2 regions of the Litorimonas sp. WD9-15 genome follow, and region 1 is predicted to be linked to the other one. Evidence: predicted binding sites of a transcription regulator. Region 1 holds the regulator's gene; the other holds the start of a gene.
What was found. Region 1 encodes HrcA, which represses chaperone genes, less so after heat shock. Its sites were predicted from a motif close to GTTAGCANTCNNNNNNNNNGANTGCTAAC; they were not measured.
Positions count from the first base shown of each region.

Region 2: ACP9M6_RS00290 (co-chaperone GroES) is a predicted target of HrcA. The motif match lies at 9,460-9,488, and genes of this name have one in related genera.

Region 1 covers NZ_CP189850.1:930,547-946,569, reverse strand. Annotated here, with positions in the region: gene nhaA (Na+/H+ antiporter NhaA) at 1-674, shown strand, start outside; gene ACP9M6_RS04495 (amino acid permease) at 738-2,834, shown strand; gene ACP9M6_RS04490 (sodium-dependent bicarbonate transport family permease) at 2,839-3,822, shown strand; gene ACP9M6_RS04485 (DUF190 domain-containing protein) at 3,828-4,133, shown strand; gene ACP9M6_RS04480 (hypothetical protein) at 4,203-6,848, opposite strand; gene hrcA (heat-inducible transcriptional repressor HrcA) at 7,014-8,090, shown strand; gene ACP9M6_RS04470 (nucleotide exchange factor GrpE) at 8,102-8,767, shown strand; gene mutM (bifunctional DNA-formamidopyrimidine glycosylase/DNA-(apurinic or apyrimidinic site) lyase) at 8,769-9,608, shown strand; gene ACP9M6_RS04460 (hypothetical protein) at 9,680-9,844, shown strand; gene ACP9M6_RS04455 (enoyl-CoA hydratase) at 10,086-10,862, shown strand; gene rpsT (30S ribosomal protein S20) at 10,991-11,254, shown strand; gene dnaA (chromosomal replication initiator protein DnaA) at 11,775-13,286, shown strand; gene ACP9M6_RS04440 (tetratricopeptide repeat protein) at 13,351-14,502, shown strand; gene ACP9M6_RS04435 (leucyl aminopeptidase family protein) at 14,518-16,023, opposite strand, start outside.
Region 2 covers NZ_CP189850.1:47,298-63,320, forward strand. Annotated here, with positions in the region: gene hemC (hydroxymethylbilane synthase) at 1-860, opposite strand, end outside; gene tsaD (tRNA (adenosine(37)-N6)-threonylcarbamoyltransferase complex transferase subunit TsaD) at 891-2,015, shown strand; gene ACP9M6_RS00255 (YciI family protein) at 2,012-2,302, shown strand; gene ACP9M6_RS00260 (cytochrome P450) at 3,169-4,494, shown strand; gene ACP9M6_RS00265 (hypothetical protein) at 4,475-4,933, opposite strand; gene ACP9M6_RS00270 (M16 family metallopeptidase) at 4,926-7,793, opposite strand; gene ACP9M6_RS00275 (hypothetical protein) at 8,015-8,140, shown strand; gene ACP9M6_RS00280 (HNH endonuclease) at 8,133-8,882, shown strand; gene ACP9M6_RS00285 (DUF2177 family protein) at 8,951-9,376, shown strand; gene ACP9M6_RS00290 (co-chaperone GroES) at 9,522-9,809, shown strand; gene groL (chaperonin GroEL) at 10,037-11,677, shown strand; gene ACP9M6_RS00300 (hypothetical protein) at 11,852-12,838, opposite strand; partial or broken gene ACP9M6_RS00305 (DpnI domain-containing protein) at 12,835-13,014, opposite strand; gene ACP9M6_RS00310 (matrixin family metalloprotease) at 13,164-13,943, shown strand; gene ACP9M6_RS00315 (hypothetical protein) at 13,972-14,460, opposite strand; gene ACP9M6_RS00320 (HAD-IA family hydrolase) at 15,088-15,693, shown strand; gene ACP9M6_RS00325 (hypothetical protein) at 15,726-16,023, shown strand, end outside.

The DNA.
Region 1 (16,023 bases):
TTTTCTACACACAGGAATTGTCCCTTGTGGCTCTGGGATGGGGCGGTATTGGCACAATCGGTCTGGTTATTCTCAACCGTATGGGCGTGATGCGGATCACGCCTTACGCGCTTATCGGCGTCTTCATCTGGGCTTGTGTGTTGAAATCTGGCGTCCATGCCACACTGGCCGGTGTGATCACAGCGCTGGCCATTCCGCTAAAGGCCAAAAACCCCGAAGCGAGCTCTCCTTTACACCGTGCCGAGCATGGTCTGCATATTTGGGTCGCCTTCCTCATCCTACCCCTCTTCGCCTTTGCGAATGCGGGTGTGTCCCTGAAAGGGATCAGTTTTGGTGATCTCCTCGCGCCGCTCCCCCTCGGGATTGCACTGGGCTTATTCGTCGGAAAGCAGATCGGCGTGTTTTCCTTCGCGTGGCTATCCGTCAAGCTAGGCCTTGCGAAATTACCGACCGGTGCCAATTGGTTGCAGATTTACGGTGTCGCTTGTTTAACAGGTATCGGCTTTACGATGAGCCTCTTTATCGGAACGCTCGCCTTTGATGGTGATGAAACCTTGAACGCTGTTCGATTGGGCGTGTTGATGGGATCCATTGCATCCGGCCTACTAGGGTTTGCCTTACTGCGGTTCTTCTGTAATGAGCCCAAAACTGTTGAAGAACATCCAATCGGATAAGCTTCATTCAAACCCTGACGCGTATCTAAGCTGGGGTCTGAGTGGCTCATCAGGGGAAAATACATGGCCGACACGAAAACACTTAAGAAGAACCTGACCCTGTTTGACGTCTATGCGATGTCAACAGGCGCAATGTTCAGTTCAGGCCTGTTCTTACTCCCCGGGATTGCCGCTTCCTATACAGGCAACTCCGTTTGGCTGGCTTATTTCCTCGCGGGCTTTCTTATTCTTCCGGCCATGTATTGTATGGCGGAATTATCGACAGCCATGCCAAAAGCCGGCGGCACCTATTACTTCCTCGACCGGGCCATGGGGCCGCTTATGGGGACGATTGGTGGACTGGGGTCTTGGGTTGCCGTTGTTTTTAAAAGCGCTTTTGCGCTTGTGGGAATGGGGGCTTATCTGGGGATTTATCTGGATTTACCTTTTACACTCACGGCAATACTGCTGACCTTTGCCTTTGGTCTTATTAATGTTTTCGGGGCCAAGGAAACGACCCTGCTCCAACGCATTCTTGTGACAACGCTGGTCGGCATACTGATTGTCTTTGTTATATTGGGTTTGCGGGAAACCGGGATTGTCAACGCCTTGCAACCCTCTGATGAACATGGAAGCTATTTCAAGACGGGCATCGTGGGTTTCGTATCGACCATCGGCCTCGTTTTCGTCTCCTATGCAGGCCTAACCAAAGTCGCGAGTGTTGCCGAAGAAGTGCAAAATCCGGACCGGAATATCCCGCTCGGCATGACGTTATCCCTGATTACGGCCACGGTTATTTATACACTCGGGACGCTTATCCTGATCGAAGTTTTAGAACCCGAAGAACTTTACGGCAGCCTGACGCCCATTGCGGATGCGGGTCGGAAGTTTCTAAACTGGGCTCCATTTGATCTTGGGGTTATTTTGATCGTCGTGGCAGCGATTGCGGCTTTTGCTTCGACCGGTAATGCGGGTATTATGTCAGCCTCGCGCTACCCTTATGCGATGGCAAAGGATAAGCTTGTCCCGAACCAACTTTCAAAAATCGGCAGGTTTGGAACTCCCACGGTCGCGATTATATTTACCGTCCTGGCCATGGTCGCCGTCCTGTTACTCTTTGACGTTGCCTCTGTTGCAAAGCTGGCCAGTGCGTTTCAGCTCTTACTCTTTGGTCTGGTCTGTATCGCAGTGATCGTGATGCGTGAGTCAAAAATCCCGACTTATCGTCCGGGTTTCCGCGCACCGTTCTATCCTTGGCTACAGATCGTCGGAATCCTGATTTCTTTCTGGTTGATTATTGAAATGGGTATTCTCGCTATCGCCTTTACGGGCATGGTCATCATTGGCTGCGTGTTGTGGTATCACTTCTATGCCTCCGGTAATTTAGAACGCCGCGGCGCAATTTTCCACATCCACGAACGACTGGGACAACAGCGTTATGAGGGGTTGGAACGCGAGCTTATGACGATCATTCACGACCGGACACAGGCCGAGAACCTCTCCTATGAGGCCCTGATTGCACGGTCTGTCATGATGGACTTCCGCTATGGCAGTTATGATAGCGCCCATCTGGAAGAAATTTTGTCCGAGCAAGCAACGTCCCGATTTGACGTTCCCGTGGATGTTATCTCCGAGATGATGAAGGAAGAAAACCTCTCCTTCCGCCCAATCAGTCCCGGCGTACATATTGTCTATCAAACCCATGAAGAATTGGAAGAGCCGGAACTCTTCGTGCTTCGCTTTGGACCGCAGGCACGACTAAATATTAAAACAGCGTCTGAAGCGCATACATTAATGTTTCTCATTGTGCCGCCAAAACCCGAAGGGCTCGACCTCCGTCTGGCCGGTCATATCGCGGAAGTTGTACAGAGCGATCATTTCGAGAGACGATGGACCAGAGCCGAGAGCGAACGGGATATGAATGAAATCCTGATGCGGGATGACCATTTCCTTCACGGCCCGCTCTCGCAATTCCCCGTCCTTCTAGAACAGGCCGGACAAAAAATTGCGGATATTTCGTTGCCCGCATCCTGTCTAATCGCAATTATTGAACGGGATGGAGATATTATTGTCGCCACACCGGGTACCCATTTAGAAGCGACGGATGAAGTCGCCATCATTGGGGAACCCGTGGACTTAAAAGCTCTGTGCGAAAAACCCACTAAGCCAGTCACGGAATAAGTCTATGTCGTCTGAGCTGATACTTTCGACAATTTTGTCGCCCATCGTTCTCTTCTTCGTTCTCGGGTTGGGAGCAGCGCTGCTCAGATCTCAGATGACGGTCCCCGAAGCCTTTGCCAAAGGCCTGGCGATCTATTTGATGATGGCAATCGGCTTGAAGGGCGGTGTGGAAATGTCCAAAACCGCGCTGACAGCTGATATATTCCTCATTGCTTTCGTCGCCTTATTATTATCATTCGCGACACCGTTCCTGTCCTATATGATGTTACGGGTGACCAGCAAGATGAGCCGTCTGGACGCCGCTGCGACGGCCGGGCATTACGGTTCAATTTCTATCGTGACCTTCGTGGCTGCGACGCAGGCGCTGCAACTCGCGGGGATTGTGACCTCCGGATATATGGTCGCGATGGCGGCCCTGATGGAAGTTCCGGCAATTATGTCAGCCCTGCTTCTGGCGCAACGCAGCATGAAAAAGAGCGGTGAGGTCGCGGGTTCTGAAAAAGGTGAGCTTTTTCGCGAAGTATTCCTCAACGCCTCCGTTGTCGTCCTCGTCGGCGCGCTGGTAATCGGATGGATTACCGGAGAAGCAGGCATGGAAAAAGTGGCGCCGTTCTTCGTAACACCGTTCCAAGGTGTCCTCTGCCTCTTCTTGTTGGATATGGGCCTAAATGCAGGGCGCGGCTTACGCCAGGGGTGGAAGCAACTTGATATAGGTGCATTGAGCTTCGGTATTTCCATGCCCCTGATCAGTGCGGTGATTACGACGGGGCTCTGTGCATTAATGGGGCTTTCCGTCGGTGATGCAGCCCTGCTCATCACGCTGGCCGCGTCAGCCTCTTATATCGCTGTTCCCGCCGCCATGCGATTGGCCCTGCCCAAAGCGCAGCCATCTATTTATCTCACCCTCTCCCTTGGCGTGACATTCCCGTTTAATTTGACCTTGGGCATTCCGCTCTACATTCTGCTCGCGCAGTGGGTTGGAGGATAGTCATCATGCATACGAAAAAACGTTTAGAACTCATCATCGAAAAGCCCGCCCTAAAACGGGCCTGCCGCGTTTTGGAAGAAGCAGGCGTCAAGGGCTACACGACTTTCTCTGCCATGGGTGGATATGGTGCAAATACACGGTGGCAGCGCGGCACGGACCTCTCCGCCAGTCGGGATATGGTCATGATTATTTCAGTTCTGGACGCAAAAGATATGGAGACAGCGATAGGAAAGCTGGAAAATCTTGTGGGATCGCATATCGGTGTTTTGAGCCTGACAGACGTGCAAGTCCTCCGCCCCGAAAAGTTTTAACATTATTGAGCTACTAAGCCTCAAAACACCTCGAATTCCGTCGCAGGAGAGACCTGTCTTTTTGTTGACTTACAAAATGAAATCTGCGGCGTCGATATCTGCGACATCCGTATTCAGGATGAGGATATCGTCGCCATTGCCCAAATCAACGATGACGTGACTACCGGCTTTACGGATATTGCCTTCTAATTCCGAGAAATCATTAAAGTCGAAAAACGTCAGATCAATCTTGTCCTTCCCGGCCAGATCAAAATCGACAATACGGTCACGGCCTGTTCCCGCCTCAAAGACAAAAATATCGTTACCGCCATCGCCGCGTAATCTGTCATTACCTGCACCGCCATTGATGATATCGCCACCACTGCCGCCGCGAATATTGTCCAGCCCGTCACCGCCGAGTAGCGTGTCCGTTCCCGGCCCGCCAAAAATAATATCATCGCCGGCAGCGCCCGTGACATTGTCATTACCAAATCCGGCAGCCAAAATGTCATTACCCGTCTGACCGTCAAGTTCATCATCACCGTTGCCGCCGATCAATCTGTCGGAGCCTCCGCCGCCAATAAGGGCGTCATTGCCGTCACCACCTTCGAGTTTGTCATTTCCAGAACCGCCCAAGAGGCTGTCATTACCGTCTTCACCAAAGAGTTCATCATTTCCGCGCCCGCCAAAGAGTTGATCATTGCCAAGATCACCTGACAAAACATCATCATCATCACCGCCATTTAAAACGTCAGATTCGATACCACCTGTCAGCCTGTCATCGCCGCCCAGACCGTTGAAAAATGCGCGTTCTGCGCCCGCAACCATCACGTCGTCACCCGCGCCACCATCAAAACCTTCGACCGAAAAGAACATAATTGAGCCGATTGAAGCACCACCCGCATCAAAAAGGTCCGCTTCGCCCGTGCCAAAGTCTACATTGACTGACGCGACACTGTCGTCCAGCGCGATAACATCGCGGTCTTCGCCACCATTGATGTCATGCATTCCAGAACCAATGATAAATCTATCATCGCCGGTATCACCGAAAAGACCCGAATCTGCGCTGCCAATGTTGATAATCGTATCATCGCCGTCGCCTCCCCGGATACGGCTTAGGACATTTAACATATTCGTAATTGTATCATTCCCATTTCCGCCCAGAATGTCTCCGCTGACTTCGCCAGTATTGGTGATAATGTCATTCCCTTCACCGCCCTCAATATTGGAGAGAACATCAGCTTCATTGGTGATCGTGTCATCCCCGTCCTCACCTTCAATGTTCGAGCTCACTTCGCCGCGATTGGTGATGATATCGTTCCCGAACCCACCCAATAAATTACTGAAAATGATTGCATTGCTTGCGTTTGTTATTGTGTCATTACCACTACCGCCATTGACGTTCGATAAAACCGCACCTTCATTGAGAATCGTGTCATCACCAGACTCGCCATCAATATCTGAACCGACCTCACCCCGGTTCGTGATCACATCATTCTCAGTACCCGCGAAAATGCCTAGAAAAATGGTGGAGCCGACAGATGTGTTGATCGTGTCCACGCCTTGTCCGCCAAGGACATCACCAAAAACTGTGCCGTTATTGGCGATCATGTCATCATCATTTGCGCCGTTAATAGAGCCATCAACCAAGCTATTATTTGTAATGAAATCCGCCCCGTCATTTCCGTTAATATCTTCAGATACAGTGCCTTCATTCAGAATCGTGTCGTTACCATCATCACCGAGGATGCTGGCGCTGAGCTCGCCGCGATGCGTGATGATGTCATCACCTGTACCGCCGCGAATTCTACCAAATTGCCCCGTGATGACGGAATCTACCGAAGTTATAATCGTATCATTTCCTGAGCCGCCAACAATTTCCGCTCCAACGATACCATTATTATTGATGGCATCGTCATCATCGCCACCATTGATGCCGGCAGTCAGCTCGCCATCATTCGTAATTGTATCTATGCCATCACCGCCTTGTAAGGTTAAGGCTGTGCCTGTGGAGGTGTTTAAAATCGTATCATCACCAACATCCCCGCGAATATTGCCCGTGACTTCGCCACGATTGGTGATCGTGTCATCGCCGATACCGCCGGAAATATTAGCAATCGTGCCAGCTTGATTATTGACGATCGTATCATTCCCATCACTTGCCGAGACATTCCCCGTCAGCGTGCCATCATTTGTGATAAAATCAGTTTCGTTCCCACCGGAAATACCGCCATTTACAAGACCGTTATTGGTAAAGGTGTTTGTTCCGCTGGAGGCAGATAAAAACCTCGCCGTTCCGTTGTTTGTAATTGTATCATCATCCAGACCGCCGAAAATCTGTCCGGCCGTTCCATTATTGAGTATGATATCATCTCCAGAGCTACCAAAGATATTTGAATCGATACGTCCATTATTCTCAACCGTATCATTCCCGTTCCCTGCGAAAATGGTACCCGTCACAATACCGTTGGACGCAATCGTGATTGAGTCATTTCCGTCGAAACCATTAACGGTATCTACAGTCTCATTTCTGATAATTATGACATCATTCCCACTCGTCCCATCAACATCAAAGAAAGGCGTAGGAATATTCGCGGGTGTGTAATCCGACATTGGGAATATTAGAACGCTCGTGACTTCGGATAGTGCGCTTACATCCTTGAACAGATCATCGCGGTCAAACGTAAACGCTTGAAAATCAGTGGTAGCAGATGTCTGAGTGAAGAAGCGTTTCATAATAAGTCTCTTAAGGCGATATTGGGGAATTAAAGTCTGTATCTAAAACAAGGATGATAACCAAAGTTAGGATAAGAATGCCAGCTAAAAGAATGAGTTAAACTTGCGAATATTGCCGCACTTCTCGATTGAATCCCCGTCCCGAACACCTCACATAATCTCCATATGTCTGCCAACCCCACATTCACCCTGTCCGACCTCGATACCCGTGCGCGGGACATCTTTCGGGATGTTGTCGATAGCTATCTCCTGACCGGGCAGCCTGTTGGCTCTAAGACTCTTGCGCTGTCCGAGGGGCGGTCGCTCTCCCCCGCGACTATTCGCGCCGTTATGGCGGAACTGTCTCGCTACGGCCTGCTCCATTCCCCGCATGTCAGTGCGGGGCGGGTGCCGACACAGGCGGGGTTGCGGCTCTTCGTCGACGGTCTGCTGGAGATTGGCGACTTGAGCGCGGGCGAGCGTCAACGTATGGAGGCGCGGCTCTCGTCCGCCGGAGCGGAACCGGACCAGCTTTTGGGGCAAGCCTCAGCTATGCTCGCCGGATTGGCAGGCGGGGCAGGACTTGTGCTGGCACCGGAAAGCGGGGCAGAAGAACAGCCATTGCGTCATGTGGAGTTCGTGAATCTTGACGGCGGGCAGGCCCTCGTTGTGATGGTCCATGCCGATGGGCGGGTGGAGAACCGGATCATGCCGCGTCCCGACGGATTGCTGCCGTCTTCCCTCGAACGCGCTGGTAATTTTCTGTCAGCACGGCTCAAGGGGCGGAAGCTGTCCGAGGCGCGGGCTGACGTCCTCAAAGAAATCGCAGCCGGTGAGGCGCAGATTGATGCGGCGGCGCAGGCGCTTATCAAAAAGGGACTCGCGGAATGGTCGTCGCCCTCGGATGCCGCAAAACGCAATTTGATTGTCCGCGGACAGTCGCGACTCCTTGACAATCTGGAGGCTCGAACCGATGTGGAGCGCATCCGTCAGTTGTTCGACGATTTGGAGCGGCAGGAAGAGTTGATCGACCTGCTGGACCGCGCGGAACAGGCCGACGGTGTGAAGATCTTTATCGGCTCGGAGAACCCCCTTTTCTCCCTGTCGGGATCATCGGTCATGATCGCGCCCTACCGCGATCGCGACCAGAATATATTGGGGGCGTTGGGCGTGATTGGCCCGACGCGACTGAACTATGCGCGGGTCATTCCGATTATGGATTACACCGCCACCATTCTAGGCCGCCTGATGGGCGACAAATAGAGAGACGAGCAATGACCGGTGACAATGATACGCCCGCAGGTGACGAGTGGGATGACCTCCTGAAAGACATTAATTCTGAGAAGTCAGAGCAAAAGCGCCGCGCCGCCGCACAGGCTGCTGCCGATGATATTCTGAAGGCTGCAGGCAAGGCCGAGCCGGAAGACTTGGAAGCGCCCGAACCCGATGCGGGTGCGGCGGCTGTTGCGCGGATCGAGGAATTGGAACTCGAACTCGCGACCCTCAAGGATCAAGCCCTCCGCGCCATGGCCGATGCCGAGAACGTCAAGCGCCGCTCTGAGAAAGAGGTCGCCGCTGCGCGGGTCTTCGGGATTGAGCGTTTTGCGAATGATATTCTCTCAGTCCACGACAATCTTTCCCGCGCCTTGTTGACGCTGGAAGGCACAGACAAATCCGAACTTGGTGAGAATGCGAAGAACCTCGTCGAAGGCATCGAACTGACAGAAAAAGACCTCATGGCCGCCCTCGCCCGTCACGGCGTAACAGCTGTCCCCGGCGTCGGCAGCAAGTTCGACCCGAACGTTCATCAGGCCGTCGCGAACATCCCATCATCCGAGGAGAAAGGCAATGTCGCGACCGTCATGCAGACGGGCTTTAAGATTGGTGACCGGACTTTGCGCGCGGCGATGGTCGCGGTGAGTACGGGCAAGAGCGCTTAAAATTCCCGAACTCCCCGAAGTTGAAACTGTCCGGCGGGGACTAGCCCCCGTTATGGAAGGCGCGACTTTCGCGAAAGTCACGCTGAACCGACCCGACCTGCGGTTTCCCTTCGACCCTGATTTTATCGCGCGGGTGCAGGGGCAGACCCTCACTCGTCTGACCCGCCGCGCAAAATTCCTGCAGGCGGAACTCTCCTCCGGTGAGCGGCTCTTCATGCATCTGGGGATGAGCGGGCGGTTCATAATTGAGGGTGATCCTTCACTCGTCAATTTCGTGCATGAACATGCCGCCAATCCAAAACATCATCATGTCGTGTTTGAGATGGATAATGGCACAACCATTACATTCAACGATCCGCGTCGGTTCGGGTTCATGGAACTCGTCGCCGCAGACGCGCCCTACCGCCTCGACCATATCGGGCCGGAACCGCTGGGAAATGGCTTTAGCGGTCCTGTCCTGCGCGCAGCCCTGAAAGGCAAGAAGAGCAAGATCAAGGCCGCACTCCTCGACCAACGCATTGTGGCGGGGCTAGGCAATATCTATGTCTGCGAAGCGCTCTACCGCACGGGCATTTCACCGCGCCGCGCGGCGGGACGGTTAAAGGTCGAGGAAACTGATGCGCTGGCCGGACATATCAAAGACGTTCTGACGGAAGCCATAGCAGCAGGCGGCAGCTCCCTACGCGATTTCAGCAATACGGACGGCAAACTCGGCTATTTCCAACACAGTTTCGACGTCTATGGCCGCGAGGGGGAAGCCTGCAAGATCTGCGACGCGCCGATTAAGCGTATTGTGCAGAGCGGGCGGAGTTCGTTTTATTGCGGGGCGTGTCAGAGGTGAAGACCAGAAGGTCCACGCACAAATTGATTCCTGTTGGGCTGGGAACCCGGTGGGCCGCAATACAAGTTGATATGCTGTTTCTGTCAGCCATAATCGGAATACCGCTTAATATTTTCGTACCGGCTGACCCGTCAGACGGCGTTGTGCTTTTGATAGTTTTTGGACTGTTTTCTCTCTATTTCACAATTGGGAATGCCTGTTTCGAAGCCACAGTCGGTCAGCGCGTTTTGGGTTAACAAATCATACCGGCTATTGACGAAAAACCTCACTACATCGTCAGGTTTATACTGGGCTTTGTCGCCTTCTTTTTAGGCTTCATAACGTGGCTCGGAAATCGCCATGTCAAAGATGGTACATATTGGTGGGACTACGAATCCAATACGCGTGCCGTTCCCCTTCACTACGTTGCACCCAATTGAACTCCCCGCCCTGCCACGCTATGCGGGCCGATAGAATTTTGAGAGAGAGCATCCCCCAATGGCTTATGACGATATTGAACTGACGCGTGACGGCGCGGTGGCCATCATTCAGATGGACCGCCCCAAGGCGCTAAACGCCCTGAACCTGAATATGATGAAAGAGCTCGCCGATGCGCTGAGCAAGCTGGAAGCGGATGATTCCGTGAGCTGTGTCATCCTAACCGGGAATGAGAAAGCTTTCGCCGCAGGGGCGGACATTAAAGATATGGCCGAGGATGATTATCTGGGCCTGTATAAAAATGACCGGTTCGAGGAAAACCACATGGCCACAGAGCGGTTCCGCAAGCCGATCATCGCGGCGGTCGCGGGTTACGCCTTGGGCGGTGGCTGCGAAGTCGCCATGATGTGTGATTTCATCATCGCGGCAGATAATGCGAAATTCGGCCAGCCTGAGATAAATCTGGGCGTCATGCCCGGTATGGGCGGGACGCAACGCATGCTCCGCGCGGTTGGCAAAGCCAAGACGATGGACCTCTGTCTGACGGGTCGGATGATGGACGCGGATGAGGCGGAACGGGCCGGACTCGTCAGTCGCGTTGTGCCGCTGGATAAGTTGATGGAGACGGCGAAAGAGGCCGCGGCCAAAATCGCGAGCCAATCCCAACCCATCGCCATGATGACCAAAGAGACAGTTGAGGCCGGATTCGAGATGAGCCTTGCCCAAGGCATCCGCTATGAGCGTCGCCTGTTCCAGAGCATGTTTACAACCCATGACCAGAAGGAAGGCATGGCCGCTTTCATCGAGAAGCGGAAACCGCATTTTAAAAATCGGTAGGGCACTGTAGAGCCGTCTAAACGCCCTATTGACGACCTGCGACTCCCTCCGTATATGGCCACCAAGAATTAGCCTGCCCGCGCATGGACGCGGGCTTTGTGCATTGAACGAAGATGAAAGAGTGAAACATGGCAAATACGTCCTCCGCTAAGAAGAACGTCCGTAAAATGGCCCGCAAGACGGCCGTCAACAAAGCCCGTCGGTCATCCGTCCGGACTTTCCTGCGTCGCGTCGAAGATGCGATCACGGCAGGTGATAAGACAGCTGCAACAGCTGCCCTGAAAGATGCAGAGCCCGCCATGATGCGCGCCGTGTCCAAAGGCATCTTCCACAAGAACACAGCCAGCCGCAAAATTTCGCGTCTGAACAAGCGCGTTAAAGCGATCGGCTAATTGCCGCTCTCTTACTTTGGCCGCCTGCGCTGCGGTCCCGTAGATTTCAAAGCCGTATTCCCTTAGGGAGGCGGCTTTTTTCATGGCGGGTTGATCTCGGCAGGGCGGTTTCCGCGCGGCGATCTCTTGCAAAAATTTACAAGAATCGGGTGAAACCTCGCCGCGTCCCAACACCCCTGACGAACCGTTCAGAGTCAAGAATTTTCTGTGACAAATTTGTGAATTTATTTTCAGTGGAAAAACGGTTGCGATTCAAAGGCCTTTTCGAGTCAAGAACTGAATCGGTGCCGATTCGATTTTTATCACGTTGACGGTATGAAAAAGGGCTGGTTAATAAGGGTCATCGGATGTGCCCGCGGGGGCAGGACCATCCGGTTCGGGGAAACCCTGACACGTCTATCACTGTGGAAGTGAGGATGGGACAGGTGTTCACATTAGATAAGGATTTCAAAGACTTGTGTTTTCAGGTCGCCGGTTTCGTACGGCTTGGAAACAAATGGTCTTTCGATAGGAGATGGCAATGGGCAGAGCGGCTGACAGTATGACAGACAGAGTGAAGGCCCCTGATCTTTATACAGGTGAGCCGCCCCTGCAATCCGCACATAATACGTGGAAACAGGTTAAGACAGATTTGGCCTATGCATTGGGTCCGAATGTTCACCGCTCTTGGACCGGACGCCTGCACATTACGCAAGCGGACGAATCCATTGTCACCCTCGCCGCGCCCACAAAATTTATCACCTCCAAGATTGAAGCCAATTACGCGGATACTGTCCGCCGTCTCTGGGAGAAACATGATCAGGTCGATCCCCCGCGCCGTTTGTCCTTTGTCGCCAATCCAGGTGCCGTCCGCGCACCAATCCGGACCGCCCAGCCCGCTGACCGCGTCGCAGGGCTTGGCGCATCCATCCCTTCAGAGCGCGCAGCGGCAGCGCCCAAAATAGAAGCGGAAATAGCGCCCGCAACAGCCACAGGCGAAAGCCCGCGTGATCGCTTCACCTTTGACAATTTCGTTGTCGGCCAATCCAATGAGCTTGCCATGGCTGTCGCGCGCCAAGTCGCGCAGAATGCCGGAAAGGGTCGCGCACCGCAATATAATCCCATCGTCATTCACGGCACGAATGGGATGGGGAAGACCCACTTGCTCTATGCGATTGAAAATGCGTTCCGCGAGAATTCGCCGGAAAAACGCATGCGCTTCATCTCCGCAGAAGATTTTGTCTCAACCTTCGTCGCTTCTGTGCGCGGTCAGGGCCGCGAGGGGATTTCAGCGTTTAAAGCCTCCCTGCGCGACGTCGACCTACTCGTCATAGATGATGCGCATTTCATTGCGGATAAGCCGGGCAGCCAGGAAGAACTGCTCCATACGCTCGTCAGCCTTGTCGATGGCGGCAAACAAATCCTGATCGCCGCCGACCGCCATCCGGACAAGATCGACAAAGCGTCAGAGCGCCTCAAGAGCTATATGTCGTCCGGATTGGTTTGTAAGATCGGCGCGGCGGATTATGAGCTACGTCTGCGTATTCTCGACCGCCTGATCCAGCGCCGCCGGACCAGCGGACAGCCGGACCTTGCCATTCCGCAAAATGCGCGCGACCATCTCGCCGCGCGCATGAATGCGACACCGCGCGATCTCGAAGGCGCCTTTAACCAGATCGTCGCGCAGAGCGAATTTCTCGGCACAGCCATCACCTTGGAAAGCGTGCAGGAGACCCTCTCGGATTCACGCTACATGATGGGCCAACGCCTAACGGTAGACCGCATCCAACGCGCCGTCTGCGAAGTCTTCTCCGTTACGCCGACGGATATGGTCAGCAAGCGCCGCGCCCGCGTCATCGCACGTCCGCGACAGGTCGCCATGTATCTGTCCAAAAAATTGACCAAACGCTCACTGCCCGATATTGGCCGTCGCTTTGGCGGACGTGACCACACAACGGTCATGCACGCCGTCAAGCGCATCGACCAACTCCGCGCCGATGACGCCGCCTTCAACGCGCAGATCGAGACAGTGGAAACGTTGTTGAAGGCTTAGAGCTTATAAAGCCTATCCCACCAATAGGTTGCGTTTGACGATCCGTCAGGTTTAACCTGACGTCATGTTTCTCCGCCTTTTACTCTCCCTTTGCCTCTCCCTCATGATTGGGGTTTCTGCCGTCGCCGCAGAACCCGATTACGCCAAACTGGATGATGCAACACTCTCGCAATTGATGGAGGCCGGTGACGGCCAAGCCGCCTTCACGCTCGCCTTCAATGCGATGGAGGCTTTGGAAGAACAGACCGTGACCTCGGATCAAGCAGACGCCGTTATAGCCATGATGCTCCGGGCTGATGAGCTTGGCAGTGCTGAAGCCCCGAATGCCCTCGCCCTGATTTATGAAGGACAAATTTTTGAAACCGTGACGCCTGACTCTGTGAAAGCCGGAGCTGCCCTCGAACGGGCCGTAGAGCGGGGCAGCGAGGCTGCTGCTCTCAATCTAGGCTTACGGTTGCTGGGGAATGAAGACCCTGCTGCACATGATCGCGCATTTTCGCTTCTGGATCCCTTACGTGAATCAGAAACGATAGGCGCCCTCACCGCCAGTCAGCTTCTGGAGCCATACCTCATGGGGTATGGGGCGCGGGCCCCGCAAATGGATAAGGTCCGTGAAACCGCGACGCAATGTAGTGAACACGAACCCTCAGAAAGCTATTGCGCTTTTATCATGGGACGGGCTTTACAAAGCGGCTGGGGCGGGCCGACGGATCCAGCGGCCGCAACCCCATGGTTCGCACAGTCTGCCAAAGCTGGCGATGCAAGAGCCCAATGGTATTATGCCATGGCCCTCTTACAGGGGCTTGGCATAGCCGTTGATCAGGCTGAGGCTTATAAATGGGTAAAAGCGTCCGCCGAACAGAATCATATAAATGGATTAATCAGTTTTGCCGTTATGAGCGCGCAAGGCGACGGCACTGATGTCAATTTTCAAGCCGCATTTGATGCCTATGACACCGCCGCTAAATTGGGGAGCGCCCATGCCTTGCGCGGCCTGTCAGGTATGTTGATTTCGGGTGAAGGCCGCGCTGTGGAATTGGATAAAGGTTTGGCGGGATTAATCGTCGCCGCCGATAATGGCGACGATCTCGCTTTAAAACTCTTTGATATGATGATCGAGGGCTCAGCCTCACCCGAGGAAAAACGAGCGGCTCAACGCTTAAAGCTTTCCGCAGAGATTAACGAGGTGAAGACCAAATATGGCTTCACCCCCTGAGTTATAAGGTAAGCCCTACTCCGCCTCATAATCGCGGACCAGTTGATCCATAAACCGAACGCCCCAGCCTGCATGGCCTTTGGGGGCTGTTGGAGTTGGGCTGTCACGCCAGTCGACGCCGGCCATATCAATATGAACCCACGGTTGATCCTCTTCGACAAATGTGCCGATCACCGCTGCGCCGATAGAAGCACCCGGTGAACCGGCCGTCGATTTAATATCAGCGATGTCGGATTTGATTTGCTTATAATGGTTAGGATGAAGCGGGAGCGGCCAGACGTCTTCGCCGGACCGTTCACCAATATCCATCATCGTCTGTGCGAGTTCGAAATCGCGTGTAATCACACCGCCATATTCATCGCTCAAGGCGCGTCCAACAGAGCCTGTCAGAGTTGCGATATTGACAATGAGCTCGGGCTCGTATTTTTCAATCGTATAGGGCACAGCATCGACGAACAGGAGTCGACCTTCCGCATCGGTCGACATAACTTCAATCGTTTTACCGTTATAAGTCGTCAGCACATCCCCCGGACGAATGGCTTTCCCGTCCGGCATATTTTCGGCGAGTGGCATGACGCCGACAAGATTGATATCCGCGCCGCGTTTCGCCGTCGAAATCAATGTCCCTGCGACAGCCGCCGCACCGGACAGATCGGATTTCATCAACCACTGACCGCTATTGGGTTTCAGGCTGATCCCGCCCGTATCAAAGGTGATGCCCTTTCCGACTAGAGCAAGCGGAGCTTCGCTGGAGGCCGCGCCGTTATATTCCAGAATGAGCAAACGCGGATCATGGACGGACCCCTTCCCGACACCGAGGATGGCGCCCATCCCCTCGCGTTCCATCTCGCGCACGCCCATGACACTGATTTTCAGGTTCGCGATACCGCGCGATTCATTGCGGACGCGGTCGACAAATGTTTCGGGATAAACTTCAAGCCCCGGCGCATTGCCGAGATCGCGGACCATGGAGATCGCATCGGCAACACCTTCATAATCCGTCTCCGTCAGCGCATCTGCCGCACGGTTATCTGAGCCCGCAAAAATCACGTCCCGATCTTCGGGCAGGTCGCCCGTTTTATAAGTCGTGAAGCTGTAATCGCCGAGGCGGTAACCCAGGGCCAGATCCGCGCTTGGTGCAGTGACATCCGTGTTTAATCCGTCAACGACAATCGTCAGCGCCCCCTCACCCGGTGCTTTGACGGCATGTCCACCCAGATCATGAAGATTACGACGCGTGAGAACATCCCCGCCCGTTCCAATGACAGTCACGGACTTCATATCCCCAAGTCCATAGAAATGCTGGCTGGTCCCGAAATCACCCTTAAATCCAGAGCCTTCAATCGCACGGGTCAGCGCGTCAGACATCTCGTCGTTCATATCCGCCGGCAGGCTCAAGTCATCATTCAGATAGAGCACAACATGATCGCTGAGCGCCGTATCGGCGGCGGCGAATGAAATATCGTCGGCAAAGGCCGGAGCCGCCATGAGCGAGAGGGCCGCGGATGTGAGAGCCGTTTG
Region 2 (16,023 bases), 880 kb from region 1:
GCGTCGAGCGTCTTTGAGACCTGACCTGAAACCGTCTGCGCCACGCGCAGGGATCCGTCCTTCGCCAGAATTTCGCCCCGCAAGGTCAATACATCCCCGTCCAGTGTCGCCAGTGCCGCAATCGGCGTCCGGCAATTCCCGTCCAGCGCACGCAGGAAGGCCCGTTCCGCCGTGATCGCCCATTCCGTCGCGCGGTCATTAAGGGGCGCTAGGATCTCGGTTAGGTCTTCCCGGTCGCGTTTTACCTCCACACCAATCGCCCCCTGCGCGGGGGCGGGCAACATCATGTCCACCTCTACAGCTTGTGTAATCCGGTTCTCTTGTTCCAATCGTCGCAACCCCGCACAGGCCAACATCGTTGCATCGCAGACACCGTCTTCCAATTTCCGCAAACGCGTCCCGACATTCCCGCGCAAGAGGCAGAATGTGAGATCGGGCCGCAGGACGGAAAGTTGTGCCCGCCGCCGTAAACTGGCCGAGCCAATGAGTGCGCCCTCGGGCAGCGCATCAATGCTGTCATATTTCACAGAAATAAACGCATCTCGTACATCGGCACGGGGCAGGATCGCGCGAATGACGAGGTCTTCGTGACCCACCGTCGGAACATCTTTCATCGAATGCACGGCCACATCGATACGTCCGTCCAGCAGCGCCAATTCCAATTCGCGGGTGAACAGTCCCTTCCCGCCGAAATACTTCAACTCGCCTTTTATCTGGTCACCTGTCGTCTGCAGGACTTTGATAATGACTTCTTGTTCGGTCCGCCCGGAGACTTCGCAAATCAACCGCTGAACCAGGTTCGCCTGATATAGCGCGAGCGGAGAGCCGCGCGTGCCGATAATAAGAGGTGGAGATTGCATAATCTGCTATGAGTCCTTAGGTCAGCGAACATGCCGAATGCCCCAAAACCAAATGTGAAACAAGACAGCCTTCTCGTGCTTGGGTTGGAATCCTCCTGCGACGAAACCGCCGCCAGTGTGCTGCGCCGTCATGCGGATGGGTCGATCGACCTCCTGTCCAATATCGTTGCCTCGCAAGACGAAGAACATCGCCCCTTTGGTGGGGTCGTACCGGAAATCGCGGCACGGGCCCATATGCGCAAATTAGACCCGATCATCGGCAAGGCGATTAAGACTGCCGGCGTGGACTGGAACGCGATTGACGGTATTGCGGCGACGGCCGGACCCGGCCTCATCGGCGGCGTGATTACAGGATTGATGGGCGCAAAAGGTCTCGCCATGTCGCTCGGCAAACCCCTGATCGCCGTCAATCATTTGGAAGGTCACGCGCTCTCCCCCCGCCTGACGGAAGAGTGCCCCTTCCCCTATCTCCTGCTCCTCGTCAGTGGCGGACATTCCCAACTCCTCTCCGTCAGGGGCCTCGGCGAATATGAACGGCTTGGCAGCACGGTCGATGACGCGGCGGGTGAAGCTTTCGATAAGACCGCCAAAGTCATGGGCCTCGGCTTTCCCGGCGGACCGCAAGTGCAGGCGTGGGCGGAACGCGGCAATCCGGAAGGCGTCAAACTCCCCCGCCCGATGATAGGTCGCGATCACGCGGACTTCTCATTCGCCGGATTAAAAACCGCCGTCGCCCGCGCCTGGGAAGCCAGTGATCAATCTGACACGGCGAAAGCCGATATCGCGGCCAGTTTCCAACGCGCCATAACCGACGCGATGATTGACCGCGTTGGCCGCGCCATGACCCTGTTCCGCAATGTTACGAGCGAACATGACCGCGCCCGTCTCGTCGTCGCGGGTGGTGTGGCGGCGAATACGGAATTGCGGGCGAGTCTGAAACAAATTGCGGAAGCGCGGAATTTCGATTTCATCGCCCCGCCCCTCAAGTTCTGCGGCGACAATGCCGCGATGATCGCACTGGCCGGGGCCGAACGTCTCGCGGCGGGACTGATTGATGATTACAACGCCCCCGCCCGTCCACGCTGGCCTTTGGACGGCGAGGCCGCGAAATCCGCCCCGAAATCCGGTTACGGCAAGAAAGGCCCGAAATCATGAGCCACTTCCTCATCTACACCGAAGACAAACCGGACAGCTTGCAGATCCGGCAGGAAAACCGCGCGGCGCATCTGGATTGGGTCCGCAATGACCCAAAGGTGACGCTTCTGTCCGCCGGACCTTGGCTGGACGACGCAGGCGATATGCGCGGCAGCTTGCTGATTGTCGGCTCGGACAGTTTGAAAACAGTAGAAGACTGGCTGGCCCAAGACCCGTATGGCAAAGCCGGATTGACGGGCTTTAAGCGTGTGCGCGCGTTTAATTGGCTCATCGGTGCGCCGGATTGAGAGGCAGAGCAAGCAGCGAAATTTCGTAATGACCTAAACTCCAATCTTCCCTCGATGTCATCCCGCACTTGATGCGGGACCTATCGGCTGTGCTTTCGAACCTGCGTTCATAAACGACAGGCCCCGCATCAAGTGCGGGGTGACAAGAGTTTTTAACGGTGCTTAGAAAGATAATCCTCGGTTATGCGAGTTTTGAAAGCGTGAATTGAGTTATAAAATTCCAAACTATTCTCGTGATTTAGTCCCGGAATAAACGGGGATTGGGTTTTATTTCAAAAACTGCGTCCACACCCCCTGAGAGTTGTGTCATTTTTACGGTGTCTTCTTTCAAAGGGCAGTCAAGCGTACGTTGGCTGGTGCAATTCTGTTTGATGAGGTGTCAAAAATTTGGTGAAGCTTACCCATTTTTCGACGCTTTATTTAAAAAACAGAAATGCACGACTGGAAAGGAGCGGTGCTTGTCATTGGAGCGGAAGGGTTAACGTCCTCGAGCTTGGGTGGCCTATCGAGAGCTGATCGTTCCCCGACTGAATGGTTCGGCCGTTAGTGCAAAAAGGCGCCGCCGCGTGGGCCCGTTGGGGTTCGAAAACTTAGCTTTAACTCTGGTTTGCGACCAGAACCCTGAATACCCACGCGGACATCCCGTTTTTACATAAAGCGAAACGGAGACACTAAGAGATACAGGAGCTTAAATGTTCCGAGGCGCGGAACGCCCGCAATCGACCCGGTGAGTCGATTGCAGTATCGCGCCGAAACGCTTGCGCGGTACTGTGCGGTGCGGTTCATAATCATTTCTCATCATGCAAAGCTGAAGGCTTGCGATGGAGGGTGTCCGCGTTAAACATGACGGGATATTGGAGACTTGCATGGCCCTCGACCTCGTTAGCGAAACTTACACCCCCGATGCCGGAGAGGGCCCGCCATCTTCTGCGCCCATTCATGATTTCAAACCGCCGCTAGACCTGACCAAGTCCGGGAATTTCACGGCGGGGCAACCTTTCGACGCCTTTAAAGCCATGCGCGAGGCCGCCCCGATTGCGTGGCATTCCATGAGTGGCAGCGCGGGGTTTTGGGCGCTGACCTCTTATGAGCTCGTCCGCAAAGCCAATCTCGACACGACAACCTTTTCATCTCAACGCGGCGGTATTCTGGCCGCCTATATGGATGAAGCGCGGCGTCATCCGCAATTGCACCGCGCATCGCTCGACACGATGATCTGCTTGGACGCGCCGCATCACATGTCGCTGCGACGCGAGCATATGGCCTATTTCACACCAGGATATGTGAAGCGTCTGCGCGAGAAGGTGGAAGCCTATGTTGCGACATTAATGGACGATCTTGCAGCGGCGTGCGCGGACGGTCCCGTCGATCTCGTCTCTACCGTCAGCGAGAAACTCCCCCTTTTCACACTCTGCGAAATTCTCGGCATTCCGGAAGATGACCGCCCGAAGATCGCGGAATGGATGCAGATGCTGGAAATGGCGCAATATACGTTGGAGCAGCAGGAACTGGGTGATGTTGACCCCGCGATGATCATGACATTCCTGACCGAAGTCGCGGCCCTATTCGATTACGGGCAGAAAATCCTAAAAGACCGCCGCGAAAATCCGCGCGAAGACTTGCTCTCCGCGATTGCGAATGCGGAGATTGACGGCGCGAAATTGCCCGATGAATATCTGGATGGATCATGGCTCCTCATCGTCTTTGCGGGCAATGATACGACGCGGAATTCGATCTCCGGCACGATGCGATTACTGAAAGAGTTTCCGGAGGCCAAGGCCGAATTAATTGCGGACCCCGAATTAATTCCAAACATGACGCATGAGGCTATCCGCATGGTTAGTCCCGTCATGTATATGCGCCGCACGGCGACGACGAATACCGAGTTGGGCGGACAGCCGATTGCGGAAGGCGACAAGGTTCTGATGTTTTACGGCGCGGCAAACCGTGACCCGTCTGTTTTCGAAAATCCTGATGTGTTCGATATTCGCCGCACCAATGCGAAAGACCATCTGGCGTTCGGAATTGGGCCGCATGTCTGCCTCGGCCAACGGGTCGCGAATATGCAATTAGATGTCGTCTATCGCCAAATTTTAGCGCGGTTCCCGAACATCGAATGGACGGGGGAGCAGGAAATCCTGCCGAATAGTTTCACGCATTCGATTGGCAAGCTTATGGTGACGCTGGATTGAGAACAGCGTCCGCGCAGGTGGCAACAAGTTTGTTCAAACTGTCCTGAACCAATCTTCCGCCGTCCGCTTCCAACTCTCTGAGAAGCGGCGCGTCTTTGACGGTTTCCGGCTCAGACAAGCGGCATTTCACTGTTTGCTTGTTTGTCTGAATATCGGCCTCAAGCAAAACGCGGTAACGAGTCCAGTCTCGGTCGAAATAGCTGACGCCCCATTTTCTCAAATCAACGGCAGCATTCGGAAGAGCCGTTTCCAACGCGGCCTGAGGCAAGGTCACAACGCCCTTTGACAATAAATCATCTGCCGCAGAATTTCTGGCTTTGCCACCATACCAACCCTGCTGCCCGCGCAGTGACGTCTCATAAACGAACCCGTCCGGTAGATCGGCGGTCGCGCATCCGCTCAGGCACAAAGCCGCACAAAATAGGAGGGTTCTATTCAACGGGTTCGCCGTATATATCTAGTTCCACAACGTCGCCTTTACCCGTTGTGTCGGCAAAGTCTTGGACGGGACCAAACTGAGTATCCTTGTCCCCGACGACGACATAGATCATCTCGGATTCATTCAAATATTCTTCCGCAATCCGTTTGAAATCCGCCTCTGTCATCTCGACCAATTCCGCCTGTTCCTCCTCGACATAAGTCGTGGACAGGCCGTAGCGTCCGATATTGCGAAGAGTGCCGAGTTTCGCGCCGAGGCTCTCGAATGCCCGCGTGTTTTCTTTAATTAATTTCTGCTGCGTCGTCTCGACGGCGGCTTCGTCAAATTCAGGGCCGTAAGCGCGGACCATATCGCGGATGGTCTCGAGCGAGGCCTGTGTCGCGTTTGCACGCACGCTTGTCCCGATAGTGAAAGGCCGTGCAACCGTCCCGTTTGGCACAGACGAATAAGCGCCGTAAGTATAGCCCTTCTCAATCCGCAGGACCTGCGCCAGATCGCCGGAAATCCCGCCACCGAGTTTTTCATTCGTGAAGACGATTTTATTGAAATCCGCGTCGCCCGTCGCCGCGGTCAGCTTTCCGATTCGCAGCACGGATTGTTTGGATCCCGGCACATTAATGAAGAAAACTTTTCCCGCATTATCCTGTCTTGGCATATAATATTCGGGGCGAGCTGCGCCGGAAGGTGACACCGCTTCGGCGAGCATCGCCAGACCCTTTGCCGCGCGGTCCGCATCAATATCGCCAACAATGTTTAGACGCGCTGGCGCGGTCAGGACGGTCGTATGGGCGGTTTTCAAATCGTCCATCTCCAAAGGCGAAACACTCTCGGCACTTCCGCTTACCGGACGCCCCAAAGGATGTTCATCGCCATAGATCAAGCCGTTGTAAGCCTGTGTCGCGATCGCATTCGGATTGGCCTCGCGACCTTTAATGCTTGTCAGGGCCGCAGATTTTACGCGGTCAAAATCAGCGGTTTCCCAACGCGGTTCCGTCAGAATTTCTTCGACGAGTTCCACGGTCGCCTCAAAATTCCGTGCGAGGGTCGTCGCCGATATTATCAATTCTTCCGAGTTGGCGGAGACATTAATCCCGGAGCCGAGCAAGCCCACGGCCTGCTCCAACTCGCCAGCGCTCTTGGTCGCCGTGCCTTCATTCATCAACTCCGCCAGTAGGAAGAGCCGTCCGTTCTCCTCAGCACTCTCGGTCCAGCGTCCGCCGGGCAAGGTGATGTCAAATTGCACGAGCGGAATTTCATCCGTCTCAATCCCGCGCAATGTGACGCCATTCGTCAGTTCCCGGTCCCAAATCTCAGGCATTTTCAGGAGGGGCAGTTCGCCGAAGGGCGGCTCGGAGCGATCATGCTTGGTCGGGGTTTTCTCAAACTCCGCGACCTCGCCCGCGCTGACCTCTTCATTGGCAGCGATGCCGGAGGTGACTTCCTCTATCCAGACGGTGGCGCGCTCGGCGCCTTCAACGGCTAATTCAGTCTGACCCTTCGGGACAAAGCTCGTCATGACATAGTTCTGACCCTTGATATATTTATCATAGGCTGCCTCAATCTGCTCCGCTGTCACCGCACGAACTTTCTCCGCAACTTTGGCGGAATAGGCCGGATCACCCGCAAATTCATTGCTCGTCGCGAGGTCGTTGGATTTCCCCAACACGGTCGAGAGTGAGTTATAGAGTATGGTTTCCTGCTCGGCCTTGATCCGTTCAAGATCTGTTGCATTCACGCCCTCGGCTTCGAATTTTGCCATCGCCGCCTCAATGGACGCTTTCACATCGTCCAAATCCGTGCCTGCATTGGCCCGCACGCGAATGGTGAACTCGCCCGCGATTTGGTTGGCGCGGTGGAAGGCGGAGACATTGGGCGCGAGTTTGGCCTTATCCACGACCTCGACATAGAGCGCGGAATTCCGGCTGCCACCCAGAATACTCGCGAGCATATCCAGCGCCTGCTCCTCCTCGTGCAGGCTCTCCACCGTTGGAAAGGTCAGGCGCAGTTCCGGCAATTTCGCAAAATTATCCTCGAACCAGAGATTCTTCGTCTCAGTCAGTGTCACGGGTTGGGGCGCAGGTTTTTCGACCTCCCGCCCGCGCGGGATTTCGCCGAACCAGAGCTCCACCTTCTCCTTCGTCTCGGCGATATCAATATCGCCCACGATGGAGAGCGTCACATTATTCGGGCCGTACCAGTCCGAGTGAAACTCACGCAAATCCTCCAGCGTCGCGGCCTGCAAATCCGGCAGCGAGCCAATCACCGTCCAGCTATAGGGATGACCTTCGGGATAGAGCGCGGTGCGGATGACCTCGCCCGTATAACCATAGGCGGCATTGTCGACACGCTGGCGTTTCTCATTTTTCACGACCTGTTTTTCGCGCTCCAGTGCGGCGGTCGTGACCGTGTTAATCATGTAACCGAGGCGGTCGGAGTCGATCCAGAGGATCTTATCAAAGGCATCCTTCGGCACGACCTCGTAATAGATCGTTCCATCCGACCACGTGCCGCCATTGCGCTGCCCGCCCCAATCCGGGATCGCTTTGCGGTTCCAGCCGCGCGGCACGTTCTCGCTGTCATTAAAAGCCATATGCTCAAAGAAATGCGCAAAGCCCGTCCGCCCCGGCTTCTCCCGGTTCGATCCCGCATGAATAACCGTCGTCACCGCCACGATGGGATCAGAGCGGTCCACTTGGAGGATAACGTCGAGCCCATTGTCGAGCGTAAATTTTTCATAGTCGATGGAGAGGGCCGTAGCCTCAGCCGTCGCGGGCACTTCGGACGAAGATGTCCCCACCTCCCCGCATCCGGCAAAAATAAAAGCCGTGGCACCGGCCAGCAAAAACGCGCGTAACGTCATGAGGGTCTCCTTTGGGTTTCTGAGAAATCATAGTGGGTATTTCAAATGGAACCAATGGATTCTATTTAGAAAAAAAGATTATGTTTTTATTTATCGCCTCATCAATCTCTCTGCTATGAGAAAGCATGCCGACAAGAGTAAAATCAAAAAAGTGTTTTCCAGACTGGTATCACCAATTGGACCTAATCTGCACAAAACTATATCTCATCAATACCCACGACATGGGATTCGATTCTGATGAGTTAGAAAAATTTTGGCAGCAAAATTCGACTCCTGCGGAAATGGCCGAACACTTTGGAACAAAGTATAATTTGACGCTTGTTGAAGAAGTCATGCTTCGTGGCTAACCCCCCTCGCAGAAATTGGACAAGGCCCGAGCAAATTAGGGCATTAGAACTCTACTTACGAACTCCATTTGGACGTATCCACAGGGGAAACCACGAAATAATAAAGCTCGCTAAATCAATTGGTCGCACCCCAAGTGCGCTTTCTTTAAAAATGGCAAATTTTGCAGCACTCGACCCAACCATACACCAAAAAGGAATGGGCAATTTCAGTAAATCTGACGGTGAGATATGGGCCGAATTTTTCGCAGCTCCATCTTCCTTTCTCTCGAAGTTACCGGATTTGGAGCCAATATACGAACAAACACCGTTACCGACTGATAGATTTGTTCATGAGTTGCGAGAAGGCGTGGATGTAGAGAGGACTGTTAAAACACGTAAAAACCAAAACTACTTTCGAGAAATGCTGTTCGCGTCTTACGATGGGAAATGTGCGCTAACACATATCGCTCAGCCAGAACTCCTAAATGCTAGTCATATAAAACCTTGGGCCACCGACATCGAAGCGCGGCTCGACCCTAGAAACGGAATACTTCTAAACGCATTACATGACCGTGCTTTCGATAGAGGCCTAATAACATTTGAGGATGATTTGAGCCTAGTTGTTTCCAAGCATATAGACCTGCCAGAAATATCTCGCCCATTTTTCGAAGGGAAGTCTCTCATTCGTCCCAGTCGCTTCGCGCCAGACCCAGCTTTTTTAGCTTTCCATCGTGACAATGAATTCGAAAAATTTTTAAGGTGATGTCGGAGCAAACTCTGCCCGTTTCCCCTTAGTTGCAACCACTTGGCGGGTTACAGCGTACCTACTCCATGACCCACACCCTCCCCTTCTCCACGCTCCTCCTCTGTTACGGCCTGACCGTTATCGCGTTTTTCGTGATTGACATGATCTGGCTCGCGGGCGTTGCTAAGTCTTTTTATGCCAATCAGCTTGGCGGCCTTATGGCTGACAGCCCGCGTTGGGGTGTCGCGATTGCGTTTTACCTCGTCTATATTATCGGGATTGTTTTCTTTGCGAGCCGTTTTGGTTTGGCAGACGGGTCGGTCCTGACGGCGGCGCTTTACGGGGCGGCGTTCGGGTTTTTCTGCTATGCGACCTATGACCTGACGAACCTGGCGACACTCAAGGGCTGGCCACCGAAAATGGTTCTGGTCGATATCGTCTGGGGTACGGTCCTGACGGGGTCCTGCGCCGCGATTGGGGTTTGGGGCACGCAGTTGATCCTTGGGAAGTAGCCCGCCCGCGCTTCAACAAAAATTCATAAAGATTCTTTGCGCGACGGGTTGAAGACTCCTCCGCGCCTCATCATATGACGCTCACTGGCACTCTCCCTGCGTGAGTGCCAAGTTGTATTTTAACTCAAGAGAAGAGAGAAGACGCATGAAATTTCGTCCCCTCCACGACCGCGTCCTTGTAGAGCGCGTCAAAGAAGACACAAAGACAGCCGGCGGGATCATCATCCCGGACACGGCCACCGAAAAACCCTCCGAAGGCAAAGTCATCGCAACAGGCCCCGGCACGCGCGGCGACGACGGCAAGCTCAATGCACTCGACGTCAAAAAAGGCGACAAAGTCCTGTTCGGCAAATGGGGTGGCACTGAGGTGAAGATTGATGGGAAAGATCTTCTCATTATGAAAGAGTCGGACATTATGGGCGTCATTGGATAGTCGGATAAATTTGCAAAGCAAATTTTTCGACAACCGGGCGCAGCTTTTGTTTGCATAGCAAACAATTGCGAGCACCGGCCCGAACCCTCGATTACAGTGCAAGGGGTAACGCAACCGGTTGATTTTTTGCAGTGCAAAAATCGACTGAAGCGCGAAACCCCAAATCACAAAACAAATGAAACTCCCGATTAAATTCGGGACGCAAAAATTCAACTAGGAGAATTACTATGGCGGCTAAAGACGTCAAATTCGGTAGCGAAGCCCGCGCCAAAATGCTCGAAGGCGTGGACATCCTCGCCAACGCAGTGAAAGTCACACTCGGCCCAAAAGGCCGCAACGTGGTCATCGAGAAATCCTTCGGCGCACCGCGCACGACCAAAGACGGCGTGTCCGTCGCGAAGGAAATCGAGCTGGAAGATAAGTTCCAGAATCTCGGCGCGATGATGCTCCGCGAAGTGTCCTCCAAGACCAATGACAAAGCCGGTGACGGCACAACGACGGCGACTGTCCTCGCCCAAGCCATCGTCCGCGAAGGCCTGAAACGCGTGGCTGCGGGTATGAACCCGATGGACCTCAAACGCGGGATCGACAAAGCGTCCTCCGAGATCGCAACAGACCTCCTCGCCAAGGCGAAGAAAATCTCCAAGTCATCCGAAATCGCACAGGTCGGGACGATCTCTGCCAATGGCGAGTCCGCGATCGGTGAGATGATCGCAGAAGCCATGGGCAAAGTCGGCAATGAAGGCGTCATCACAGTCGAAGAAGGCAAAACTGCCGAGACTGAGCTGGACGTCGTTGAAGGCATGCAGTTTGACCGCGGTTACCTGTCGCCCTACTTCATCACAGATGCCGAGAAAATGCGCGTCGAGATGGACGATCCCTACATCCTGCTGAATGAGGGCAAGCTGACATCGCTGCAGAGCATGTTGCCCATCCTCGAAGCGGTTGTGCAAACGGGCAAGCCGCTCCTCATCATCGCGGAAGACATTGAAGGCGAAGCGCTCGCGACTCTCGTCGTCAACAAACTCCGTGGCGGATTGAAAATCGCAGCGGTCAAGGCCCCCGGCTTTGGCGATCGTCGCAAGGCGATGTTGCAAGACCTGTCCATCCTGACGGGCGGTACGGTTATCAGTGAAGATCTCGGCATCAAGCTCGAGAATGTCACACTGAAAGATCTCGGCACGGCCAAACATGTCCACATCACGAAGGACGACACAGTCGTCGTCGACGGTGCGGGCAAGAAGAAAGACATCAAAGCCCGCGTCGAGCAAATCCGCGCACAGGCCGAGGCGACCTCTTCTGACTATGACCGTGAAAAGCTGCAAGAGCGTCTGGCGAAACTCGCCGGTGGTGTTGCCGTGATCAAGGTCGGTGGATCGACAGAGATCGAAGTGAAAGAGCGCAAGGACCGCGTCGATGACGCCCTGAACGCCACACGTGCCGCCGTCGAAGAAGGTATCGTGCCGGGTGGTGGTACAGCCCTCCTCCGCGCGTCACGCTTTATCGATGTCAAAGGTCTGAATGATGACGAGCAAGCCGGTATCGAGATCGTGAAAGCGGCTCTGCAATATCCGGTCCGTCAAATCGCGGATAATGCCGGTGTCGAAGGCGCCGTCGTTGTTGGAGCCATCATTTCCGAAAACAAGGCGAATTTCGGCTATGACGCCCAGAACGACAAATATGTCGACATGGTCAAGGAAGGCATCATCGACCCCGTCAAAGTCGTCCGCACGGCCCTGATGGACGCCGCCTCTGTCGCAGGTCTCATCCTGACAACGGAAGCCGCAATCGTCGACGCGCCAAAGAAGGATAGCGGACCCGCTATGCCGGACATGGGTGGAATGGGCGGTATGGGAGGCATGATGTAGTTCGTGAGATTTGGTCCACTGGACCAAATCGCCGAACTACCGCGAAGCGCGGGGTTTATCCCGCGCGAAGCGGCTCTAATCTCCCGCGCGGTAGCCACCGCGTAATACACTGAACCTAGAGGGCCGCTCCATTGGGGCGGCTCTTTTTTTTAAAATCAATTTTTTATATTGTTATTAAGCAAATAAATCATAGGTATCTGTGAGATTTGACACCGGATTACCCAAAACATTTTCAGAAAAAACATTGATTAGCGCTTTGCGCTTTTCATCGGGCCAATTATCTACAACACTAGGCTTCAATACAAAATTTTGAACATAATTTAACAGCAAGGAGGACACACTTCTTGTTGTAAACTTTTTTTTATACAAATATTCTCTTATTAATTTCGGAGCCACAGGTATATCCTCCCGGACATAAGAAATTTGAACATATGTATCATTGCCAACTGGCCAAATATTAACACCAAGATGGCCTGCCGAGTCACTTCCATTTCCTCTTACTACAAAAAATGAGCTTGCAGCCAATTTAGCCCCGGTGTCTTTGAGTATGTGTCTTTTATTAAATATATCTCCTCTGTTTAAATTTTTATCAGTATCAACTATAAGCGGCGACCAAAACTTCTCGCGATATTTATAAAAGTCATGGAGAACCATCATCCATTGCATGGACTCCATTCCAAAAGGATCCATACTGTTTGGGCTTGCTTTACCTTGATCGATACGCTCTTGAAATTGTTTTTGAAAATATAGAGCCATTGCCATTTTTGCAGACATCTCTGAAGTAATTGCACGCCACATAAGCAAATCTTTTTGCTGATCGGTATCCATAACCAAATCACCACTATCAATCGGCGCAAAAATCTCTCTGTCATGATTGCCACACAAGCCTCTAAATGTAGTGACTTTATTCCGACCTATTAATCTAAATTCAGTTTTTAGCGCTTGATCGCCAACCTTTGAATTGATTTGATAAACGCGACCCTCTTCGTGAATTACATCTAAGACTCTGCTATTTTGAATGCTGTGTGCAGCTATAGGAGTGTTCTCACACATATCTAATGGAGCCCAGCACCGTCCAGCTTTGATGGAATTAATGTCACCAAACATAGACAACATTGATTTATCTGGAACTGGTAGTGATGAAGGATGTATTTCAGTCATATTGTCGTTCTATACCGCCCACGACCCAAAAACTCCAAAACGCCAGCATCCCGCAGAATCTGCAACTGCTGGCGTATCTTGGGTCGCACATTATTATTCTCAGGATGTAATTCCCCCAGATAATTCTCAAACGCATAGACTTCGGCCAGCGTAAAGTCTCTCTTCGCCACACAACTCTAAACATCCAAATCTCAATCTGTAATCCGCAAACCTGTCAGGTTGAATAAAGAGTCAAATATTTGACCCCAATAATGTGACGCAGGTAACAGTCGCACCTCACCTAAAACGCTACTTCTACTCATCATTTAAAATGAAGGAGAAATAGGTGGCCCAAGAAAAATTTGATTTTCAAACAGTCCGAGGCGCAAAGAAAGGTGACTCATCAGAAGGTATTGAGAAGGTTCAACTCTTCCTCCAAAAATATGGCTATTTTCAGACATCAGACTTCAAATCCGGTCCGATATTTGATGATGATATGACGTCTGCTGTGCAGCTCTATCAACATTTTCATGGTCTTGATGTAACAGGGGAACTTGATGATCCAACTTTGAGCGAGATGTCGAAGCCGCGATGTGGTTTTCCTGACTTTCCACAACTCGCGGATTTTTCACTTGCTGCAAGAAAGTGGAGCAAAAAAAAGTTGACCTATAAGATTATCAATTTTTCGCCAGACTTACCGCAGTCAGAGCAGGTGGAGGCAATCGCCGCCGCATTTTCCTTGTGGGACAAAGCCTGTGGGTTGACCTTTGAAAGAGTGAATGGCCAAGCCGATATCGACATTAAATTTGAAGCCGGCGCACATGGCGATGGAGCCGATTTCGATGGACCGGGCAGCGTTCTTGCCCATGCTTTCTTTCCTCCACCGAATGGTGGCCGGCTCGCTGGAGACGCTCATTTCGACGAGGCAGAAAAATGGCATCACAAGTTGCCACTTCCTCGTGCAACAATTGACCTTTTGACTGTTGCAGCACATGAGTTCGGTCATTCGATTGGATTGGGACATAGCCGGACCAGAGGCGCATTGATGTTCCCGTCATATTCGGGGCCTCAGCGTTACCTCGCCAATGACGATGTGAGCCGCGCTCGTGCGCTATACGGGAAATGATTTTTACGGGCGCGGCGTTAGCCGCCCCTCACTTCACCCGCTTCACGCGGAACGTGCTGCGGCTGTCATTTACCTTGCCGAGGAAGCTGCCAAAGGAGGCCCGCTTTATTGTGAGCTTATCGGGATTGGCGCGCCCCAATCGCACGCGTTTTGTTTCTGCCTGTTGCCAGACTTCGCCATTATCGAGCGTGAATTGAACATATCGATTTGGGCCGACGCGTTGTGTGCTTTGAATGGTGAGGGTGCGGGATTTGGCGGTTTTAATGTCTTTCTCGGCTTTGAGCTCTTTGAATTCTTCCACCGCTTCTTTTTCCAAGGCCACGATTTCACCCGAGGCTTCCGCCCCGCGTAATTTGGCGGTTTCCGTCCGGAAACAGCTGAGCTGGGCCTGCGTCTCTGAAATTAACTCACAGGCGAAGAGCCCGGCCAGTGCGTCCGTGTCTTGTGCCGCCGCGAATTGCGGCGCGGCGATGAGGAGCGTGGCGGCGGCGAAACCGCATGTGAATATCTTGGTCATGGGGCGACGATATGCGGTCTGTGGCTTAAACACAATATTGGGCGGGAGGACGGGGGACGGTTTCCCCTTCATCCGCGTTTATGGGAAACTTAATCCGCGCTTTCGCGATTATAAAATGTCTCAAACTCAGTCTCATCTGTCACCCCGACCCAATGGATGCGGGATGACATTGCGTTTTAAGCCGCAAAGCTTGGAGGCCAATCCGCATTTATAAAAAACAACCCCCGCACTTTCCGCCACCGCCCTATATTCACACTCGTTCTTTCGGACACGGGACAGGGAAGTGATCGTTCCTTTCTGGTATCGGAGGACGGTGTGCCTAGAAACATTCGGTAACGCGAATGTGGAGGGGCCCAGCCGCGAGTGCCTGACGGGTTGAAACATCCGCAGTCAAGTAAGGCCGCCGTTGGAGACACACCGCCGCAGGTCGTGTATTTGGCGAGAGTCGAATATACGATGCGCCTTTCGGACTGACACCCGAAGGTCGCGGTCATTGCGTAAAACTATATCATATTGGTTACCATCGCGGTGACCGACCTGCGGGCGTCCCGCTTTTATTCTCTCTGTCGTGCCCAAGATGGCCGGTCAGCGTTGCAGCTTGTCCTGACCTCAACTATGGTCGCTCACATGACCGCCCCCCGCCCCAAAATCCTCCTCTTCGATCTTGGCGGGGTTGTTGTGCCCTGGGTCGGGCCGGAGGTTCTCGCCGCGCGCTATGACCTGACCCGTGCAGAGGTCATTGACCGTTTCGCGGGGAGCGAGATTTTCAACGCCTATGAACGGGGCGAGGTCGGGGACGCGGTCTTCACGGCGGAGCTGCGGCAGATGTTCGACCTGCCCGACACGGATGTCGGCGCATTGTGGAACAGTTGGGTCGAGCCCCCCTTCCCCGGCGTGATGGACGCGCTGGCGGCGTTGAAGACACGGTTCACGACGGCCTGTCTGTCCAACACGAACGCGCTGCATTGGGGGCATTTGAACACGATGTTTAAAACGGATAAGGTGTTCCACCACGCCTTCGCCTCGCATGAGATAAATGTCGCGAAACCGGATGCGGACAGCTACCACATCCCCCTCGCGGAAATGGGCGTCGCGGCAGAGAATGTCTGGTTCTTCGAGGACACAACGGTCAATGTCGAGGCCGCCCGCAAAGTCGGGATGACCGTGCATCAGGTGGACCGCGCAGTGGGCGTGATGCCCGTCCTGCGGCGATTGGGCTTGCTGACGGATTAGGCACTTTCGTGAAAATGTGGTAAGTGCGTTGCATGACATATTTACGCGCCGCCTGCATCTCCCTCCTCCTCGCCGCCTCCGCCCAAACGGCCTCGGCGCAGTTAATGGTGATTGGTAAGGGCGATGCCGCGCAATGTTACTCCTATGCCAAACAAGGAAATAAGGGCAGCTACTCTGCGCTGCAGACTTGCGAAGCTGCGTTGGAACAAAATTTGATGGGCAAAGATTACGCCGCAACCCGTGTGAATTACGGTATTCTACAGATGCGCAAGGAAAACTATCAGGTCGCGTTGGAGAATTACGACGCCGCCCTGGAAGTTCTACCCACAC